Regions from separate parts of the Pseudomonas lutea genome, predicted to be linked through region 2. Evidence: predicted binding sites of a transcription regulator. Region 2 holds the regulator's gene; the other holds the start of a gene.
What was found. The regulator FliA, encoded in region 2, starts transcription of late flagellar genes. The targets are predictions, from matches to a motif close to CTAAAGTTTNNNNNNNNNNNGCCGNTAA.
Positions count from the first base shown of each region.

Region 1: a site for FliA is predicted at 8,368-8,395, ahead of LT42_RS26635 (methyl-accepting chemotaxis protein). Genes of this name have one in related genera too.

Region 1 is NZ_JRMB01000001.1:1,178,453-1,189,323, reverse strand. It holds gene phnE (phosphonate ABC transporter, permease protein PhnE) at 1-294, shown strand, start outside; gene phnF (phosphonate metabolism transcriptional regulator PhnF) at 421-1,098, shown strand; gene phnG (phosphonate C-P lyase system protein PhnG) at 1,113-1,592, shown strand; gene phnH (phosphonate C-P lyase system protein PhnH) at 1,619-2,251, shown strand; gene LT42_RS04900 (carbon-phosphorus lyase complex subunit) at 2,251-3,324, shown strand; gene LT42_RS04895 (alpha-D-ribose 1-methylphosphonate 5-phosphate C-P-lyase PhnJ) at 3,321-4,220, shown strand; gene phnK (phosphonate C-P lyase system protein PhnK) at 4,217-5,047, shown strand; gene phnL (phosphonate C-P lyase system protein PhnL) at 5,070-5,828, shown strand; gene LT42_RS04880 (alpha-D-ribose 1-methylphosphonate 5-triphosphate diphosphatase) at 5,822-6,985, shown strand; gene phnN (phosphonate metabolism protein/1,5-bisphosphokinase (PRPP-forming) PhnN) at 6,985-7,551, shown strand; gene phnP (phosphonate metabolism protein PhnP) at 7,542-8,291, shown strand; gene LT42_RS26635 (methyl-accepting chemotaxis protein) at 8,430-10,436, shown strand; gene LT42_RS25620 (hypothetical protein) at 10,626-10,871, opposite strand, start outside.
Region 2 is NZ_JRMB01000001.1:1,952,663-1,963,533, reverse strand. It holds gene flhF (flagellar biosynthesis GTPase FlhF) at 1-1,063, shown strand, start outside; gene fleN (flagellar synthesis regulator FleN) at 1,182-2,015, shown strand; gene fliA (RNA polymerase sigma factor FliA) at 2,012-2,755, shown strand; gene LT42_RS08410 (chemotaxis response regulator CheY) at 2,996-3,370, shown strand; gene LT42_RS08405 (protein phosphatase CheZ) at 3,390-4,178, shown strand; gene LT42_RS08400 (chemotaxis protein CheA) at 4,324-6,639, shown strand; gene LT42_RS08395 (protein-glutamate methylesterase/protein-glutamine glutaminase) at 6,982-8,163, shown strand; gene LT42_RS08390 (flagellar motor protein) at 8,163-8,903, shown strand; gene motD (flagellar motor protein MotD) at 8,911-9,792, shown strand; gene LT42_RS08380 (ParA family protein) at 9,831-10,619, shown strand; gene LT42_RS08375 (CheW domain-containing protein) at 10,733-10,871, shown strand, end outside.

The DNA of each region.
Region 1 (10,871 bases), 770 kb from region 2:
GGCCCGGTCGAGGGCGTGCGTGCCACCGGCGCCAGTGCCTTGCAGGAAGTGATCTTCGGGGTCATCCCGCAAGTCATGCCGCTGTGGATTTCCTACGCGCTGTACCGTTTTGAATCCAACGTGCGCTCGGCGACGGTGGTGGGGATGGTCGGTGCCGGCGGGATCGGCGTGATCCTCTGGGAAAACATCCGCGCGTTCCAGTTCACCCAGACCTGCTCGGTGTTGCTGGTGATCATCGTGGTGGTCAGCGTCATTGACATCTTCTCCCAGCGCCTGCGCAAGCAGTTCATCTAACGACCACGACAGGAGAGGGTGCGAACCCTTTTTTTAGCCATGCAGTTGTCTAGACAAACCGAAGTCCTGCGCCATCCCGCTGCGCCGCTGGCAGCCTCTAGCCGCCAGCCCGCGCAGCGCGAACCGATGTACCTCGAACTGGCGCACACCCTGCGCAGCGAACTCAACCGCTACAGCGCCGGGGACTACCTGCCCGCCGAGGTGCAGCTGGCCGCACGCTTTGAGGTCAATCGTCACACCTTGCGCCGTGCCGTCGACGAACTGGTGCGTGAAGGCAGCCTGCTGCGCCGCCAGGGCAAAGGCACGCAGGTGCTGGGGCGGCCGCTGGTCTACCCGGTTGCCGCCGGCAGCGCCTACAGCGAATCGCTGTCGGCATTGGGTCACGGCGTTGAGGCGGTGCTGCTGCAGCGTCGGCACTGCACGGCCACCGCGGAGGAGGCCGAGCATCTGGGCCTGCCTCTCAACGCGCCACTCATAGAACTGCAGACCCTGCGCCGCCTCGACGGCCAGCCGGTCTGCCTGATTCGCCATCGTTATTGCGCCACTCGCGCGCCGTTGATTGCCGACTACACCAGCGGTTCGGTGCGCCAGTTCCTGGCCGAGCGTCAGCTGCCATTGACCCGCACGTTCAGCCTGATCGGTGCGCGCTTGCCCAGTCGCGAAGAAGCCAGCGTGCTGTTGATGCCGCGCCACCTGCCGGCGCTGACGGTGCTCACCCTTTCCCATGACGCGCTTGGAAACGCGGTGGAGATTGCCCATTCCACCAGCCGTTCCGACCGCTTCCAGTATCAGATCGTCACCTGACGGAGATGTCCTCGATGACTGCCACACCTGCCCATGACACACCCGATGCTCCAGCGTCTGACCAGGCTGCCCGCCAGCACTGGATTGGCGTGCTCGCGCGTAGCCGTCGCGCCGAACTGCTGCCCCACGAAGCTGCGCTGCGTGACGCCGATTACCAGCTGATCCGCGCGCCGGAAATCGGCATGGCCCTGGTGCGTGGCCGCATGGGCGGCAGCGGCGCGCCGTTCAACGTCGGCGAGATGACCGTGACCCGTTGCGTGGTGCGCCTGGCCGATGGCCGTACCGGTTTCAGTTACCTGGCCGGGCGCGACAAGGCCCACGCCGAGCTCGCCGCACTGGCCGACGCGCATTTGCAGGGCGCACGCCGGGCGCACTGGATCAGCGACCTGATTGACCCGCTGGCTCGGGCGCAAGACCTGCGCCGGGCTCAACAACACGCCGAAACCGCTGCGACCAAAGTGGACTTCTTCACCCTGGTCAGAGGAGAAAACTGATGAGCACCTCTCTCGCAACTCAATCCTTGCCTGCATCGCTGTTGCAGCCGGCGTTCGCCGATCCGGTGCTGGACGCCCAGCGCAGCTTTCGCGCCGCGCTCAAGGCCCTCGCCGGTCCCGGTGTGGCCCAGAGTCTGCTCGCCACCCAGACCCCGCCGCACCTGGAGGGTCTCGCCGCCGCCAGCCACGCCTTGTGCCTGGCGTTGCTGGACGTCGACACGCCGCTGTGGCTTGCGCCGACTTTCGACACTCAGGCGATTCGCGCCAACCTGACGTTCCATTGCGGCTGTCCGATTGTCAGCGACCGGCAAAACGCACGCTTCGCCTTGCTCGATGACAGCCAGCTGCATGACCTCAGCGGCTTCGACCTTGGCAACGACCGCTACCCGGACCAGTCCTGCACGCTGCTGGTTCAGCTGCCGAGCCTGCAGGGCGGTACCCAGCTGGCCTGGCAAGGCCCGGGCATCGAAACCCGAAACCACGTCAGCCTGCCGCTGCAGGAAGCGTTCTGGCGCGAGCGCGAAGCCCGCAACGACTTCCCCCGTGGCATCGACGTGTTCTTCGTCGCCGGCAGCGAACTGCTGGGCCTGCCGCGCAGCACCCAGGTGCTGCTCAAGCCGCAGCCTGCCAGTCTGCAACCGTCGAGAGGAGCTGCCTGATGTACGTTGCCGTCAAGGGTGGCGAACAGGCCATCGACAATGCTCATGCGCTGCTGGCCAGGAAACGTCGGGGCGATACCGCCGTTGCCGAACTCGGCGTAGAGCAGATCCGTCAGCAACTGCCCCTGGCCGTGGCCCGGGTGATGACAGAAGGCTCGCTGTACGACACCGAGCTGGCAGCCCTGGCGATCAAGCAATCGGCGGGCGATCTGGTTGAAGCGATCTTTCTGCTGCGCGCTTACCGCACCACGCTGCCGCGCTTCAGTGCCAGTCTGCCGATCGACACCGCCGGCATGCAGCTCAACCGGCGTTTGTCGGCCACGTTCAAGGACGTGCCGGGCGGGCAGTTGCTGGGGCCGACGTTTGACTACACCCACCGCCTGCTGGATTTCACCCTGCTGGCCGAGGGTGAGTTTCCCGGCCCCCAAGTGCAGGCCGGGGCGACCGTGCAGGCGTGTCCACGGGTCTCCGGGCTGCTCGCCAAAGAGGGGCTGATCAAGGAGGAAACCGACACCGGTGCGCCGGTGGCGGACATCACCCGCGAGCCACTGGAATACCCGGCCAGTCGCGCCGAGCGACTGCAAGCGCTGGCTCGCGGTGACGAGGGCTTTTTACTGGCGCTGGGTTATTCGACCCAACGTGGCTACGGGCGCAACCATCCGTTTGCCGGCGAGATTAGAGTGGGCGACGTCGACGTCTGGATCGAGCCGGAAGAGCTGGGCTTCGCAATCTGCATCGGCGCCATCGAAGTGACCGAGTGCGAAATGGTCAACCAGTTCGTCGGCTCTGCCACCGAGCTGCCGCAGTTCACTCGCGGCTATGGCCTGGCCTTCGGTCACGCCGAGCGCAAGGCCATGGGCATGGCGCTGGTGGACCGCTCACTGCGCGCCGATGAATACAGCGAAGAAATCGTCTCGCCCGCGCAGCAGGAGGAATTCGTCCTGGCGCACTGCGACAACGTCGAAGCCGCCGGTTTCGTCTCCCACCTCAAGCTGCCGCACTACGTCGATTTCCAGGCCGAACTGGAACTGATCCGCAAACTGCGCGCGCCCTCCAAGGAGCAGGCCCAATGAACGCCGCCACCCAACCTCGGCCGCACCCGCAGCCACAACCCCAGCTGCCGCGCGACGAGGCTTACAACTTTGCGTATCTGGACGAGCAGACCAAACGCATGATCCGGCGCGGCCTGCTCAAGGCGGTGGCGATCCCCGGTTATCAGGTGCCGTTCGGTGGTCGCGAGATGCCGCTGCCGTATGGCTGGGGCACTGGCGGCATGCAACTCACCGCCGCGATTCTGGGCGCCGAAGACGTACTCAAAGTGATTGATCAGGGCGCCGATGACACCACCAACGCCGTATCGATCCGGCGTTTCTTCGCCCGCACCGCCGGCGTTGCTACCACCGAGCGAACCCCCGAAGCGACGATCATCCAGACCCGTCACCGGATACCGGAAACGCCGCTGCACGCCGATCAGATCATGGTCTATCAGGTGCCCATTCCCGAGCCGCTGCGTTTCATCGAGCCCTCGGAAACCGAGACCCGGACCATGCACGCGCTGAATGATTACGGCGTCATGCACGTCAAGCTCTACGAAGACATCGCCACCTTCGGCCACATCGCCACCGCCTATGCCTACCCGGTGACCGTGGACGAGCGCTACGTCATGGACCCATCGCCAATCCCCAAATTCGACAACCCCAAGCTGAACATGAGCCCGGCGTTGATGCTGTTCGGCGCGGGTCGCGAGAAGCGCCTGTATGCCGTGCCGCCGTTTACCCGCGTCACCAGCCTGGACTTCGAGGACCACCCCTTCGAAGTGCAGCAATGGGCGCACAACTGCGCCATCTGCGGTAGCCGGGAATCGTTCCTCGACGAGCTGATCCTCGACGATCAGGGCACCCAGAGCTTCGTCTGCTCGGACACCGATTACTGCGCACAACGCGTCAGTCAGGGGAGGGCCGCGCAATGAACGTCGCTCAACAGATCGACCGTGATGCCCTCAGTGATCGCACCCAGCCACTGCTCAAAGTGCGCGGCCTGAGCAAATTGTACGGGCCGGAAAAAGGCTGTCAGGACGTCAGCTTCGAGCTGTTCCCCGGTGAGGTGCTGGGCATCGTCGGTGAGTCGGGCTCGGGCAAGTCGACCCTGCTGTCGTTGCTCAGTGGCCGCTGCCCGCCGGACAGCGGCGTCATCGACTACCGCCGCGCCGACGGCCACAAACACGCCGGTGAGTGGCTGGATCTGTACAGCGCCAGCGAGGCCGAGCGGCGCACTTTGCTGCGCACCGAATGGGGCTTCGTCGAGCAAAACCCCCGGGACGGCCTGCGCATGGCGGTGTCAGCCGGCGCCAATATCGGTGAGCGGCTGATGGCCCAGGGCGTGCGCAACTATCAGGCGCTGCGCGCGGCGGGGCTGGACTGGTTGAATCAGGTGGAGATCGACCCGGCGCGCATCGACGATTTGCCACGGACATTCTCCGGCGGCATGCAGCAGCGCTTGCAGATTGCTCGAAACCTGGTGTCCGGCCCACGACTGGTGTTCATGGACGAGCCCACCGGCGGCCTCGATGTGTCGGTGCAGGCGCGCTTGCTCGACCTGATGCGCGGGCTGGTGCGCGAGCTCGACCTGGCAGTGGTGCTCGTGACCCACGACCTGGCCGTGGCGCGCCTGCTCGCCGATCGCCTGATGGTCATGCGCCGTTCCCGCGTGGTGGAGACCGGCCTGACCGATCAGATCCTCGACGATCCGCAACACCCGTACTCGCAGCTGCTGGTGTCTTCGGTGCTGCAGCCATGATCCGACTTCCGGGGTGCTTTCAATGAACACGCTGATCGAGGTCCGTGACCTCTCGAAAACTTTCACGCTGCATCAGCAGAGCGGTGTCGTCCTCAACGTGCTGGATGGCCTTGATTTCGCCGTCAGTGCCGGCGAATGCCTGGTCCTGCACGGCCATTCCGGGGCAGGCAAAAGCACGTTGCTGCGCACGCTGTACGGCAACTATCTCCCCGCAGGCGGAAGTATTCGCGTGCAGCATCAGGGCGAGTGGCTGGAACTGGTCGGTGCCACCCCGCGCCAGGTATTGCAGGTGCGCCAGCAGACCCTGGGCTACGTCAGCCAGTTTTTGCGGGTCATCCCGCGCGTCGCGACGCTGGACGTGGTGATGGAGCCAGCGCTGGCCCGGGGCTGGACCCGGCAAGACGCCCAGGCGCGGGCCGAGCATCTGCTCGCTCGCCTGAACATCCCCCAGCGTTTGTGGCAGCTGGCGCCGGGGACCTTCTCCGGCGGGGAGCAGCAGCGCGTCAACATCGCGCGCGGCTTCATGGTGCCGTGGCCGGTGATGCTGCTCGACGAACCAACGGCCTCGCTGGACGACGATAATCGTCAGGTAGTGCTTGAACTGATCAATGAAGCCAAACACGCAGGCGCTGCGGTGATTGGCATCTTCCACGACCGCGTCGCCCGTGAAGCCGTCTGCGACCGGCATCTGGACATGACACCGTCTGCGCTCGATTCAGCTGCCAATCCGGCACGCGCGACCAATGAAACTTCGGCGCTGAAGGAGGCCGCACAATGCTGAACGAGCAGATCCTGACCAACGCCAGTGTGGTTTCTGCCCAGGGCGTGTTCCTCGGTACCGTGGTGCTGCGTGACGGCCTTATCAGCGAGGTCGACGACCGTGTCAGCTACTTGCCCCAGGCGCAGAACCTCAACGGCGAATACCTGTTGCCAGGGCTGGTGGAGCTGCACACCGACAACCTGGAAAAACACCTCAGCCCGCGGCCCGGTGTGGACTGGCCGTCGGCCTCGGCGGTGATGAGCCACGATGCGCAAATCATCGCGGCCGGCATCACCACCGTCTTCGACGCGCTGTCCATCGGCGACGTCAATCCCAAGGGCAAGCGCATGCAGCAACTGCCGGGCATGGTCGAGGCCATCGCCCAGGCAAACGCCGCCAACATGACACGCGCCGAGCACCGTCTGCACCTGCGCTGCGAAGTCTGTCATCCCGATACCTTGAGCGTGTTTCGCGACCTGGTGGAGCAACCGCTGGTACAGCTCGTCTCGACCATGGACCACTCGCCGGGCCAGCGCCAGTTCGCCCTTGAGTCCAAGTACCGTGAGTACTACATGGGCAAGTACCACTTGAGCAGCGAGCAGATGGACGCGTTCATTGTCGAGCAGGTGGCCAATTCGAAAACCTACAGCGACCGATACCGCCGCGCCATTGTCGATATCTGTCTGGAACGTGGCTTGTCGGTGGCCAGCCACGACGACGCGACCTTGGCGCACGTTGAGGAATCGGCGGCGTACGGCATGACCATCGCCGAGTTTCCGACCACACTGGAAGCCGCGCAGGGCTGCCGTCGTCTTGGCATGAGCGTGCTGATGGGCGCGCCGAATATCGTGCGCGGCGGCTCGCACTCGGGGAACATCGCAGCGGCGAGATTGGCCGAAGAAGGGCTACTGGATATTCTCTCCAGCGATTACTATCCGGCCAGTCTGTTGCAGGCGGCGTTCACCTTGGGTGCGCAGCTGGATGCAGCAAATGAGTCGACAGGCGCAGGACTGGCACGCGCGGTCAGCACGGTCAGCCTGGCGCCAGCGCGTTCGGCGGGCTTGTACGATCGCGGCGAGATTCGGGTGGGCCTGCGGGCTGACCTCATCCACGCCCGGGCGGCGGGCACGCTGCCGATCATTGAGCAGGTATGGCGACAAGCGAAGAGGGTGTTTTGATGACGGGCAGGTTGATCTATCTCATCGGGCCTTCGGGCTCGGGCAAGGACAGCCTGCTGGACGCTGCCCGCGAGGCATTGGCCGCGCGGGGCTGCCGAATCGTGCGGCGGGTCATCACACGCTCGGCCGAAGCCACCGGGGAGGCGGCGCAGGCCGTCAGCGTCGGGCGCTTTGAAGCCCTGCAGGCCGAAGGCGCCTTTGCGCTGGACTGGTTCGCCAACGGGCTGCATTACGGCATCCCGGTAGAGATCGATCAATGGTTGGCTGAAGGTCACGACGTGCTGATCAACGGCTCGCGCGGCCACCTGCCTCAGGCGCGCGCGCGTTACCCGCACATGAGCGTGGTGCTGCTGACGGTTGATCAAGCCGTGCTGCGCGAACGTTTGCAACGCCGGGCTCGGGAGTCTGCCGAAGACATCGAGACGCGACTGGCGCGCAATGCGCAGTTCACCCAAGGCCTGCTCGCCGATGACCCGGAATTAATCGTGCTCGACAACTCGGGGCCCCTTGAGCAAACGGTCGGCAGGCTCATGCAACACCTGGAGCGCGCCGACGCATGCGCCTGACCTTGCTGGGCACAGGAGATGCGCGGCAAGTCCCGGTTTACGGGTGTGACTGCGCCGCCTGCCACGCGGCCCGTCACGATGAGCGACTGCGCCGGCGCCCCTGCTGTGCGCTGGTCGAAGTGGGCGAACAACGCTGGTTGATCGACAGCGGCCTGACCGACCTCACCGAACGTTTCCCGCCGCGCAGCCTCAGCGGCATTCTGCAAACCCACTACCACGCCGACCACGCCCAGGGCCTGCTGCACCTGCGCTGGGGGCAAGGCCTGGTTATTCCGGTCCACGGCCCGGCGGACCCGGAAGGGCTGGCGGACCTGTACAAACACCCGGGCATTCTGGATTTCAGCCGACCCTTCATGCCATTCGAAAGCCGCGGGCTGGGCGACCTCCAGGTCACGGCACTGCCGCTGCTGCATTCCAGGCCAACCCTGGGTTACTTGCTGGAAGGCGGTGGACGGCGCATCGCCTACCTCACCGACACCGTCGGCTTGCCCCACGATACGCAAACCTTCCTGCAGCGCGAAGCGCTTGACGTGCTGATTCTGGATTGCTCGATGCCGCCCCAACCGCACGCACCGCGCAACCACAATGACCTGACCCTCGCGCTCAAAACCATTGACGAGCTCAAGCCTGGACAAGCAGTGCTGACCCATATCGGGCATACCCTGGATGCCTGGCTAATGGAGCATGCCGAGGATTTGCCCGAACACGTTCGGGTGGCGCGGGACGCAATGAAGGTCTGAACGGGGCTGGCAGGCGAGGTTTGGTGAGTCGTCCTGTTACCACCTGTCGCTCTGGTCGCTTAAACCTCGGTGCGGCTTCAACTTTTGCCTGTGATGGCCGTTGCAAATGTAGCCCTACATTTTCTTCGGAGTTTGACCATGTCTTTGATTCCCCGCCGTATCGCTGGACGAATGACCCTGGGAATCCTGACGTTGCTGGTGCTCACGGCCGTGGCGATTTTCGCGGTCATGACTCTGGGCGGCAAACCCCAGTTGGTGGCCGCCGGCACCGAGTCGGCAGAGCAGTCAGCCAGTGCCATTACCCGTCAGTTGGCGCTGCCGTTGAGCCGCATCGAAGGCACGGCTGCTGCCATGGCGCTGCTGGCAGAGTCTTTGCCCCGCGACGAAGCCCTGTACATGAGCAATTTCCCCGGACTGATCGACAGTCAGGGGGATGCGGCGATCGCCGGTGGCGGCGTGTGGCCGGAGCCCAACGCCTTCGCCGCAGGCACCGAGCGCCGCAGTTTTTTCTGGTCACGGGACGCCGGCAATCGATTGGGCTTTTCAGACGAATACAACCAGGTCAAGACACCGCCGTATCAGGCTGAGTCTTGGTACACCGGGGCCAAATCCGCGCCGGCGGGTCGTTGCGTGTGGTCCGATGCCTATCAGGATCCGGTCAGCGGCGTGGCAATGACCACCTGCAGCGTCCCTTATCGGGCGCAGGGCGCCTTCGCCGGTGTCGCGACCATCGACCTCAAGCTTGACGGTCTGGCCGCCTTCCTCAAAGAGAAAGGCGGCGTGACAGACGGCTACGCATTCGCAGTCGATCCTTCAGGGAACCTGCTGTATTTCCCCGACGCGAAAGGCACCAAGGGCCTGTTGACCGTTAGCGGGCTGAGCCAGGAACACGCCTGGTTCAAGCCGGTGGCTGATCAGCTCGCCAATAACACCTCGGCACTGTCGACCCTGAGAATCGAGCACGATGGTCGGCTTGACGGTCCGGCGTACGTCACGCTGGCGACCATGGCTGGCACGGGCTGGCGCATTGGCTTGGTGACGCCGGAAGCCCGCGTTGTCGGCCTGGCCAACCGCCTCACCGGACAGATTCTGTTGTTCCTGCTGCCGCTGCTTGGCGTGCTGCTGGGTCTGGCCTGGCTGGCCGGCAAACGGCTTCTGGCGCAACTGGAGGAAACCACTGCACAGATCTCGAGTCTGGGGCAGGGCGGTCAGACCGACACCCAGCTGGCGATTTTGCGCGCCGACGAGATTGGCGCGCTGCGTGAGTCGGTCAATCAATACGCCGGCTCGCTGCGCAACATGCTGCATCGCATCGCCGAGGAATCGCTGTCCCTGGAGCGCCAGGCCAACGAACTGGCGCAGCTGTCCCAAGGCGTGGCCGAGCGGGCCGAATCCCAGCGTCAAGACAACACCTTGCTGGCGACGGCGATCACCGAGATGTCGGCCAGTGCCAACGAAGTTGCCCAGAACACCACGGACTGCTCCGACACCGCCCGCCGTTCCCTGGGCGACGCGCAAAAAAGCCAGGATCAGGTCAACCACAACAGCCAGTCCATCGAGGTGCTGGCGACGGACATTGCCGGGGCGGCCGGCGCCATCACCCAGCTGGGCGATGACATCGAGCGCGTGGGCAGCGTCCTGGAGGTGATCAAATCGATTTCCCAACAGACCAACCTGCTGGCCCTGAACGCGGCGATCGAAGCGGCGCGCGCAGGCGAGCAGGGCCGCGGTTTTGCAGTCGTGGCTGACGAGGTGCGTACCCTCGCCGGGCGAACCCAGGCGTCGGCGAACGAGATTCAGGAGATGATCTCGCAATTGCGTCAGGCCTCCACCGCGGCCGTCTCGACCATGCAAAGCGGTGCCACCCGCACCCGTGAGTCGGTGCAGCAAGCCGTCAGCGTCGCCGCCACACTGGGCACCACCGTGTTCAGCTTCGACGACATCGTCCAGCGCGCTCATCAGATTGCCGTCGCCGCCCAGGAGCAAAGCCATGTCACCCACGAAATCAACGAACTGGCGGTGCGCATCCACGCCTCCAGCGAACAAGGCGCCAGGGACGCCGGCACCTTGCGCGAACTGGGCAAAGGCATGCAGTCCATCTCCGGTCGTCTGGGGGCATTGAGCCGGGGTGGCAATCAGGCCTGAAGCACTTGGTGCGCCGCCCAGGCTGGGCGTGAGCACGACCAGACCTTCAGCGTCCGAAACGCCGTCTTCGTGAGCAAGCTCACTCCACGTTGATGGTGTCTGCCCCGAATTTGATGGCGCCCACACCGGCCTCTTCCCGGCTAAAGCCGGTCCCACTAACAGCACCGCGTACACCCTGTGGGACCGGCTTTAGCCGGGAAGCTTTGGCTCTGCTTTTGCTCCGCATTTGCTCCGCACTTGCTCTGCTGTTGCTCTGCTGTTGCTCTGCTGTTGCTCTGCTGTTGCTCTGCTGTTGCTCTGCTGTTGCTCTGCTGTTGCTCTGCTGTTGCTCTGCTGTTGCTCTGCTGTTGCTCTGCTGTTGCTCTGCTGTTGCTCTGCTGTTGCTCTGCTGTTGCTCTGCTGTTGCTCTGCTGTTGCTCTGCTGTTGCTCTGCTG
Region 2 (10,871 bases):
CGGCCTGGCGATGGACGACAGCAAGCAGATCGAACCGACCCTGGAAGAACCGTTTCGCCCGTCGGTTCACGCGGCCGTGGCAGCCGAACGCGCCGAGCGCAATGCCGAACCTTCGGTCAGCCATCACGTGTACGAGTCGATGCGCTCCGAATTGAACGGCCTGCGCGAACTGCTGGAAGTCCAGCTTGGCTCGCTGGCCTGGAACCAGCTGCAAGGCAGCCGTCCGCAGCAGGCCAATCTGTGGCGCCGTCTGCAGCGCGTTGGCCTGTCCGGCCCCCTGTCCCGCGATTTGCTGGCGATGGTCCCGGACTCGAACGATCAGGCTCACACCTGGCGCATGTTGCTGGCCCACCTGGCCCGCATGATCGCAACGCCGGACGTAGAGCCCCTGGAAGAGGGCGGTGTGATCGCCATGGTCGGCCCTGCCGGCATGGGCAAAACCACCACGCTGGCTAAACTGGCAGCCCGATATGTGTTGAAATACGGCGCGCAAAATATCGCGCTGGTGAGCATGGACAGTTTCCGCATTGGTGCTCAGGAACAGCTGAAGACGCTGGGCCGGATCCTCAATGTACCGGTGACCCACGTCGACCCGGGGCAATCCCTGGCGCAGGCGCTGGAACCGCTGCTGCGCAAGCGCGTCGTGTTGATCGACACCGCGGGCCTGCAAGCCAGCGATCCGGCATTGCGTCTGCAACTGGAGACCCTGGCCGGGCGTGGCATCAAGGCGCGCAACTACCTGGTGCTGGCGACAACCAGCCAGAAGCAGGTGCTGTCTGCGGCGTACCACAGCTATAAACGTTGCGGCCTGGCCGGGTGCATCCTGACCAAGCTCGACGAAACCGCCAGCCTGGGCGAAGTGCTCAGCCTGGCGGTGACACACGAACTGCCTGTGGCCTATCTCACTGATGGCCCACGGATACCGGACGATCTGCATTTGCCGCGTCGGCACCAATTGGTGAGCCGGGCTGTCAGCGTGCAGATGCAGGAGGAGCCTAGCGAGGAAGCGATGGCGGATATGTTTGCGGATCTTTATCACAGCACCGGCAAGCGAGCGGGCTAGGTGAAGAAAATGACAGTGGAATTTTCCTGCATCGATGGTCTGCCAGGCATTGTTCAGGCACTGAACGTGCAGCCCGACATGTGGCTTAGGTCTAAGCAAGACAAGGTAAACAATTAACATGGGCAGCATGCATCCCGTACAGGTTATCGCGGTGACCGGTGGCAAAGGTGGCGTAGGCAAGACCAACGTTTCAGTGAATCTTTCACTGGCGCTGGCCGAGCTGGGACGTCGCGTCATGCTGCTGGACGCCGATCTGGGTTTGGCCAACGTTGACGTACTGTTGGGCCTGACCCCCAAGCGCACCCTGGCTGACGTCATCGAAGGGCGGTGCGAGCTGCGCGACGTCCTGCTGCAGGGCCCGGGCGGCGTGCGCATCGTACCGGCGGCGTCGGGGACACAGAGCATGGTCCACCTGACCCCGGCCCAGCATGCCGGGCTGATCCAGGCATTCAGTGACATCGGCGACAACCTGGATGTGCTGGTCATCGACACCGCTGCCGGTATCGGCGAGTCAGTGGTGAGCTTCGTTCGCGCCGCTCAGGAAGTGCTGCTGGTGGTGTGCGACGAGCCTACGTCGATCACCGACGCCTACGCCCTGATCAAACTGCTCAACCGCGATTACGGCATGAACCGCTTCCGCGTGCTGGCCAACATGGCCCAGAGCCCGCAGGAAGGGCGCAACCTCTTCGCCAAGCTGACCAAGGTCACCGACCGCTTCCTTGACGTGGCGCTGCAGTACGTCGGCGCGGTGCCGTACGACGAGTGCGTACGCAAGGCGGTGCAGAAACAGCGCGCCGTGTACGAAGCGTTTCCGCGTTCCAAATGTGCGCTGGCGTTCAAGGCCATCGCGCAGAAAGTTGACACCTGGCCGCTGCCGGCAAACCCGCGCGGTCACCTGGAATTTTTCGTTGAACGCCTCGTGCATCACACCAGCGCAGGGCCCGTCTCATGACAGCAAGTGGCTATCGCATGTACAGCAAATCGTCCAAAGATTCTCAGTATGAGCTGATCGAGCGTTATGCCCCGCTGGTCAAACGAATCGCCTATCACTTGCTGGCACGTCTGCCAGCCAGCGTTCAGGTCGAGGACTTGATCCAGGCGGGCATGATCGGCTTGCTCGAAGTCTCGACCAAATACGACTCCACCAAAGGGGCCAGCTTCGAGACGTACGCGGGTATTCGTATCCGTGGAGCGATGCTCGATGAAGTGCGCAAGGGGGACTGGGCGCCGCGCTCGGTCCACCGCAACACGCGCATGGTCAGCGACGCGATTCGTGCAATCGAAGCAAAAACCGGCCGTGACGCTAAAGATCACGAGGTTGCTGCCGAACTTCAATTGAGTCTCGACGATTACTACGGGATTTTGAACGATACCCTGGGCAGTCGCTTGTTCAGTTTCGACGACCTGTTGCAGGACGGCGAACATGAAGGGCTGCACGAGGACGGCGCGAGCCAGTCGCTCGAGCCGTCGCGGGACCTGGAAGACGAGCGCTTCCAGGCGGCATTGGCGGAGGCCATTGCCAACCTGCCGGAGCGCGAACGTCTGGTGTTGTCGCTGTACTACGACGAAGAGCTGAACCTCAAGGAAATCGGTGAGGTACTGGGTGTCAGCGAATCGCGCGTCAGCCAGCTGCACAGTCAGTGCGCCGCGCGTCTGCGGGGTCGTCTTGGCGAGTGGCGCGCCCGCTCCTGAATTCTGACGCACGCCGCAAGGCCTGCGAGTTGCTTGTAAGACCGGCTGTGCAAGACGTTGAGCGGGAAGTGGAAGAGGCAGGCAGGAGTCGGTCGAACCGGGTCGTAGATGATCCGGTTTCGCTGCGCTCGTCCCGGTCGATCCCAGCCCTCCGATGTCCGGCACCGCCGGTATTGATTGAACGCGCGTTCAGGTGCTGAACGCGTTAAAGACTGCTTGGAGGTCGAATTGGACAAGAACATGAAAATCCTCATCGTTGATGACTTCTCAACGATGCGGCGGATCATAAAAAACCTGTTGCGTGACCTTGGGTTCACCAACACGGCCGAAGCAGATGACGGACTCACCGCATTGCCCATGCTGCAAAGCGGCGCCTTTGACTTCCTCGTCACTGACTGGAACATGCCCGGCATGTCCGGCATCGACCTGCTGCGTCAGGTGCGTGCAGACGAGCGTCTGCGCAGTCTGCCGGTGTTGATGGTCACTGCCGAAGCCAAACGCGAGCAGATCATCGAAGCCGCTCAGGCCGGTGTGAACGGCTACGTGGTGAAGCCGTTCACTGCGCAAGTGCTCAAAGAAAAAATCGAAAAGATATTCGAGCGCGTCAATAGCTGATGTCCGCTGCGAGGGCGCTATGGATTCCAAAGATTCGACAATGGGTGACTTTGAGTCAACCCTGAAGAAACACGCACAAGAGCTGGTCGCGAGCCTTGAAAAAGGCAAGTTCGGCGATGCCGTGCAACTGATCCATGAGCTTAACCAGACCCGGGACAGAGGCCTGTACCAGGAGGTCGGCAAACTGACGCGCGAGCTGCACAGCGCGATCGTCAATTTCCAGATCGACCCGAACATGCCTCAGGCCGAGGAGGTCTCTCAGATCACCGACGCCACCGAGCGGCTCTCGTACGTGGTCAGGCTGACCGAAAACGCGGCCAACCGGACCATGGACCTGGTGGAGCAGAGCACGCCGTTGATGAGCGGGCTCAGTGCCGACGCCAAATCCTTGAGCGCCGACTGGGGACGCTTCATGCGCCGCGAGATCAGCGCCGAAGAGTTTCGTGATCTGGCGCGCCGCGTCGATACGTTCCTGACGCGCAGCGAAAAGGAGACCACCGAGGTCTCCGCGCACCTCAACGACATTCTGCTGGCCCAGGATTACCAGGACCTCACCGGTCAGGTGATCAAGCGCGTGACCACGCTGGTGACCGAAGTGGAGCGCAACCTGCTCAAGCTGGTCCTCATGGCCAGCCAGGTAGACCGTTTCGCCGGCATCGAACACGACCAGGAAGTCTTCCGTCAGCAAAAAGAACAAGAAAAACTTCACTCCAAGGGTGAAGGTCCGCAGATCCATGCCGATAAACGTGAAGACGTCGTATCCGGACAGGATGATGTGGACGATCTGCTATCCAGCCTCGGCTTCTGATTCGGTCATCCGGATTTCAGATTTCAGGTTCTCTGTGAAAGTGGCTGCTGGACCCGCGCGCCAATGCTTCGACGAAAGCAATGCGCGCTGGCCGTCAGTGCAGCCTCCGGATCGGTTTGACGGTTAATTTTAGGAGCACCCCCCAATGAGCTTCGGCGCCGATGAAGAAATCCTTCAGGATTTTCTGGTAGAGGCCGGCGAGATTCTGGAGCAGTTGTCCGAGCAGTTGGTTGAGCTGGAAAGCCGGCCAGACGATGCGGATCTGCTCAATGCAATTTTTCGCGGTTTTCACACTGTAAAAGGGGGCGCCGGCTTCCTCCAGCTCAACGAGCTGGTTGAATGCTGTCACATCGCCGAGAACGTGTTCGACATCCTGCGCAAGGGTGAACGCCGCGTCGACTCGGAGCTCATGGACGTGGTGCTCGAGGCCCTCGACACCGTCAACAGCATGTTCGGTCAGGTGCGCGAGCGTTCCGCCGTGACCCCGGCCACGCCTGAATTGCTGGCGGCCCTGGCACGTCTGGCCGAGCCGGCCTCTGCCGACGAAGTCGCTGCCGCACCGGTGGTCGAAGAGCCGGTCGCTGAAGCGCCGTCCGAAGACATCACCGACTACGAATTCGAACAGCTTCTGGATTCGCTCAACGCCGTCAAGGCTCAGGCGGCTGGGGGTGTTGTTGCCCCCGTTGCTCCTGCTGCGCCCGCTGCTGCCGCGCCTGTTCCTTCACCGGCTCCGACAGCATCGACGAGCAGCGCGCCCAGTGACGAGATCACCGACGCCGAGTTTGAATCGCTCCTCGATCAGTTGCACGGCAAAGGCCAGTTCGCCGTTGATGCCGTACAGCCGACCGCCGCGGTGACGCCTGCGGCTGCGCCGGCCAGTGACGAAATCACGGACGACGAATTCGAGTCGCTGCTTGATCAGTTGCATGGCAAGGGCTCGTTCTCGCCAGACGCCGCTGCTTCTGCTGTGGCAGCCGCACCCGCCGCACCCGCCGCGCCGGCTGCTCCTGCTGCGCCCGCCGCTGCGTCGAAAGCCGCTGCCTCGGACGAGATCACCGATAACGAATTCGAAGACCTGCTGGATCAGTTGCACGGCAAGGGCAAGTTTGAACCTGCCGTCGCCGCCGCTGCGCCTGCTGCACCGGCCAAAAAGCCTGAGCCCGCTGCCAAGCCCGAACCGGCTAAAGCGACACCTGCTGCTGCGGTACCGGCCAAAGCTGCACCCGCCGCCGCGCCTGCACCGGCCCGAGCGGCTGCTCCGGCGCCCAGCGAGAAGCCGCCGTCCGAAGCGGAAACCACCGTGCGCGTCGACACCGCGCGGCTGGACGAAATCATGAACATGGTCGGCGAACTGGTGCTGGTGCGTAACCGACTGGTCCGCCTGGGCGCCAACAGCGCCGATGAAGCCATGTCCAAGGCCGTGTCCAATCTGGACGTGGTCACCGCTGACCTGCAGACCGCGGTCATGAAGACCCGCATGCAGCCGATCAAGAAAGTGTTCGGCCGCTTCCCGCGACTGGTTCGCGATCTGGCGCGTCAGTTGAAGAAAGAAATCAGCCTTGAACTGGTGGGTGAAGAAACCGACCTGGACAAGAACCTTGTAGAGGCCCTGGCCGACCCGCTGGTCCACTTGGTGCGCAACGCGGTTGACCACGGTATCGAGTCGCCGGAAGAACGCGAGGCGTCGGGCAAGTCCCGTAACGGTCGTGTGGTGCTGGCGGCCGAACAGGAAGGCGATCACATTCTGCTGTCGATTTCCGATGACGGCAAAGGCATGGACCCCGCTGTCCTGCGCGCCATCGCGGTGAAGCGCGGCGTGATGGACAAGGATGCAGCCGATCGCCTCAGTGACACCGACTGCTACAACCTGATTTTTGCACCGGGCTTCTCGACCAAAACCGAGATCTCGGACGTATCCGGTCGTGGTGTGGGCATGGACGTGGTGAAGACCAAGATCTCCCAGCTCAATGGCTCGATCAGCATCGATTCCACCAAAGGCCTGGGCTCGAAGATCATCATCAAGGTGCCGCTGACGCTGGCGATCATGCCGACGCTGATGGTCATGCTCGGCAATCAGGCCTTCGCGTTCCCGCTGGTCAACGTCAACGAGATTTTCCACCTGGACCTGTCGACGACCAACGTCGTCGACGGTCAGGAAGTGGTCATTGTCCGGGACAAGGCGCTGCCGCTGTTCTACCTCAAGCGCTGGCTGGTCAGCTCGGCCGCGCACGAGGAACAACGCGAGGGCCATGTGGTGATTCTGTCGGTTGGCACCCAGCGTATCGGCTTCGTGGTCGATCAACTGGTCGGCCAGGAAGAGGTGGTCATCAAGCCACTGGGCAAGATGCTGCAAGGCACGCCGGGCATGTCAGGCGCCACCATCACCGGTGACGGCCGTATCGCATTGATCCTCGACGTACCGAGCATGCTCAAGCGCTACGCGGCACGACGGATTGGCTAAGCAGTGCGGGCTTCGGTAGTGCGGCTCGCGATGTCTTTCAGTGGAACCGGCTTCAGCCGGGAAGAGGCCGGCAGGGACACCGTGGATGTCGCGGTGTGACACCCAACGGTTTCCCGGAGTAGGACCGGCTTCAGCCGGGAAGAGGGTAGGGCGAACACCGTGGATTTTGCGGCGTGACATCCGATGCGTTCCCGGCTAAAGCCGGTCCTACAGGTCCTACAGGTCCTGGTTAACGCGCGAAAATTGGTCCCACTGGCCTTTCCCGCATCGCCAGATGTGACCCAAGCTACATGATTCAGGGCGTGCGGACTCCCAGGGTGGCGCGCGTTCTATGGAGTGTTTATGGCAGTCAAGGTTCTCGTCGTGGACGATTCGGGTTTCTTCCGACGTCGCGTCTCGGAAATTCTCTCTTCAGATCCCACGATCCAGGTGGTCGGCACTGCCACCAATGGCAAGGAAGCCATTGATCAAGCCTTGGCGCTCAAGCCCGACGTGATCACCATGGACTACGAAATGCCGATGATGGACGGCATTACCGCGGTCCGCCACATCATGCAGCGCTGCCCGACCCCGGTGTTGATGTTCTCGTCGCTGACTCACGAAGGCGCCCGGGTGACCCTCGATGCGCTGGACGCCGGGGCGGTGGATTTCCTCCCGAAGAACTTCGAAGACATCTCGCGTAACCCCGAGAAGGTCAAGCAGATGCTCTGTGAGAAAGTGCACAGCATCTCTCGCAGCAATCGCCGCTTCAGCGGTTACGGCAGCAATTCGACGCCTGCGCCAACGCCTGCTGCCGCAGCGGTTTCGCCGCGTGCATCGTCCGCTGCGCCAACCCCGTCGCGTCCGGCGCCTGCCGCTGCACCTGCCCGTTCAGCGCTGCCAGCGGCTCACGCGCATGCGGCACATACATCAGCCTCGACGGCTCATCCGCACGCAGCACATTCCCCGGCGCCCAAGCGCAAGGCCTACAAACTGGTAGCGATTGGAACGTCCACTGGCGGCCCGGTGGCCTTGCAGCGGGTGTTGACTCAATTGCCGGCCAATTTCCCGGCGCCCATCGTGCTCATCCAGCACATGCCGGCCGCGTTCACCAAAGCTTTTGCCGAGCGCCTCGACAAACTCTGCCGCATCAGCGTGAAAGAAGCCGAAGATGGCGACATGTTGCGGCCCGGGCTGGCGCTGCTGGCCCCCGGCGGCAAGCAGATGATGATCGACGGTCGCGGCGCGGTGAAAATCCTGCCAGGCGATGAGCGCCTGAACTACAAGCCGTGTGTCGACATTACCTTTGGCTCTGCAGCCAAGTCCTACAACGACAAAGTACTGGCGGTCGTCCTGACCGGGATGGGCGCCGATGGCCGTGAAGGCGCGCGCCTGCTCAAGCAGAGCGGCAGCCAGATCTGGGCGCAGGACGAGGCCAGTTGCGTGATCTACGGCATGCCGATGGCAATCGTCAAAGCCGAACTGGCCGACGCCGTCTACAGCCTCGATGACATCGGTCGCCACCTGGTGGAGGCCTGCAGCTGATGGATGTCTTGACGCTCATAGGGATCATTCTCGCGTTCGTCGCGATCATTGGTGGCAACTTCCTCGAAGGCGGGCACCTGGGCGCATTGCTCAACGGCCCGGCCGCGTTGATCGTGCTCGGCGGCACGCTGGCCGCCTGCCTGCTGCAAACGCCCATGAGTGCGTTCAAGCGCGCGATGCAGATCTTCATCTGGATTCTGTTTCCGCCACGCATCGACCTGGCCGGCGGGATTGATCGTGTCGTGTCCTGGAGCCTGACCGCCCGCAAGGAAGGTTTGCTGGGCCTTGAAGCCGTGGCCGACTCCGAGCCCGATGCCTATTCGCGAAAGGGCCTGCAGCTGCTGGTCGACGGGGCTGAGCCTGCGGCCATTCGCGGCATTCTTGAGGTGGACTTCCTCACCCAGGAAAGCCGCGATATTCAGGCAGCCAAGGTCTATGAAAGCATGGGCGGCTATGCCCCCACCATCGGGATCATCGGCGCGGTCATGGGCCTGATCCACGTGATGGGCAATCTGGCCGATCCCTCCCAATTGGGCAGCGGTATTGCCGTCGCGTTCATCGCGACCATTTATGGCGTCGCGTCCGCCAACCTTTTTCTGCTGCCGGTGGCCAACAAGCTCAAGGCCGTAGCCATGCGCCAGTCGCGCTACCGAGAAATGCTTCTGGAAGGGTTGCTGTCGATCGCCGAAGGTGAAAACCCTCGTTCTATCGAACTGAAGCTGCAAGGCTTCATGGAGTGATGGACTGATGGCCCGCCGACGTCGCCACGAAGAGCACGAAAATCACGAACGCTGGCTGGTGTCCTACGCGGACTTCATCACCTTGCTGTTCGCCTTTTTCGTGGTCATGTATTCCATCTCTTCGCTCAACGAAGGCAAGTACAAGGTGCTGTCCGAGGCGCTGGTCGGGGTGTTCAACGAACCCGAGCGCAGCGTCAGACCGATCCCCATCGGCGAGCAGAAACCGCAAACCGTACGCCCGGCCGACCCGTTGGTGCAGGACAGCGAGCAAACCGATGCGGCGCTGGGGCAGGGCGCCCAGGACCCGCTCAAGTCGATTGCCGACGACGTCAATGCAGCCTTTGGTGACCTGATCGCCTCCAAGCAGATGACCGTGCGCGGCAACGAACTGTGGATCGAGATCGAGCTCAATTCCAGCCTGTTGTTTGGCAGCGGCGACGCAATGCCGAGCAATCAGGCGTTCGACCTGATCGACAAAGTCGCCAAAATTATCAAGCCGTTCGACAACCCGGTGCACGTCGAGGGCTTCACCGACAACCAGCCGATCAACACCGGGCAGTTCCCGAGCAACTGGGAGCTGTCGTCGGCGCGTTCGTCGAGCATCGTCCGAATGCTGGCGATGGACGGGATCAACCCGGCACGCCTGGCCTCCGTCGGTTACGGCGAATTTCAGCCGCTGACCTCCAATGCCACCGCCGATGGCCGCGCGCGCAACCGTCGCGTGGTGCTGGTGATTTCTCGCAATCTCGACGTACGCCGCAGCCTGACCGGCTCGGGCACCACCGCCAATGCAAAACCGGACGCGGCGCTGCGCCGTGCTGGCACACAAACTGCACCGGTCCCGACCACACCGCCGCAAGGCGTCAAATCTTCGTCATCTGCCCCTTAAACCCGGTCGCTGCTTCAGTCGGGGGGAAAAACGCGTACATGAGAGTCTGGGCAGTAGCCAATCAGAAAGGCGGGGTCGGCAAGACCACCACCTCCATCGCCCTCGCCGGATTGCTGGCAGAGGCGGGCAAGCGCGTGGTCGTTGTGGACCTCGATCCCCATGGCTCGATGACCAGCTACTTCGGGCATAACCCCGATGCGCTTGAACACAGCACGTTCGATCTGTTCCTGAACAAGGGCCTGGTCCCCAACGGGCTGCCGGGCCAGCTGCTGCTGCCGACCAGCGACAAACGCATCTCGTTGCTGCCGTCCAGCACAGCCCTTGCCACCCTTGAGCGTCAGTCGCCGGGGCAGAGCGGGCTCGGGCTGGTGATGGCCAAGACCCTGGCGCAGCTGTGGCAGGACTTCGATTACGCGATCATCGACAGCCCGCCGCTGCTTGGCGTGTTGATGGTCAACGCTCTGGCCGCAAGCCAGCAGCTGGCAATCCCGGTGCAGACCGAGTTCCTGGCGGTGAAGGGCCTTGAGCGCATGGTCAACACCCTGGCGATGATCAACCGCTCGCGCAAGGTGCCGCTGCCGTACACCATCGTGCCGACGCTGTTCGACCGCCGCACCCAGGCGTCGATGAGCACCCTCAAGTTGCTTCGCGACAGCTACCCCGAGCACGTCTGGAATGCCTTCATTCCGGTGGACACGCGCCTGCGCGATGCCAGCCGCGCCGGGCTGACGCCTTCGCAGTTCGATGGCAAAAGCCGCGGAGTGCTGGCGTACCGCGTCCTGCTCAAGCACATGCTCACCGAGCAGCTTGTCGGGCAGGTGGCTTGAATGGCCGGTCATCATTATTTGTCGAGCGGCGCGCCTGCACGCTCAAGTCCATCGGCTATGCAGCCGATATCTGTTTCAGGCGGCAATCGCTTCACTACTTTTCGGGCTCCCGTATGAACCGCCCCCTGGACATCGCTTCACGACCACAACTGGCACTCCAGAACTACCTGGACGCGTTGCTGCAAGACGCGACCGAGGAACTGGAAGTCGTCGAGCACATTGATGAGTTCCAAGCGGCCGTGCTCGAAGAGC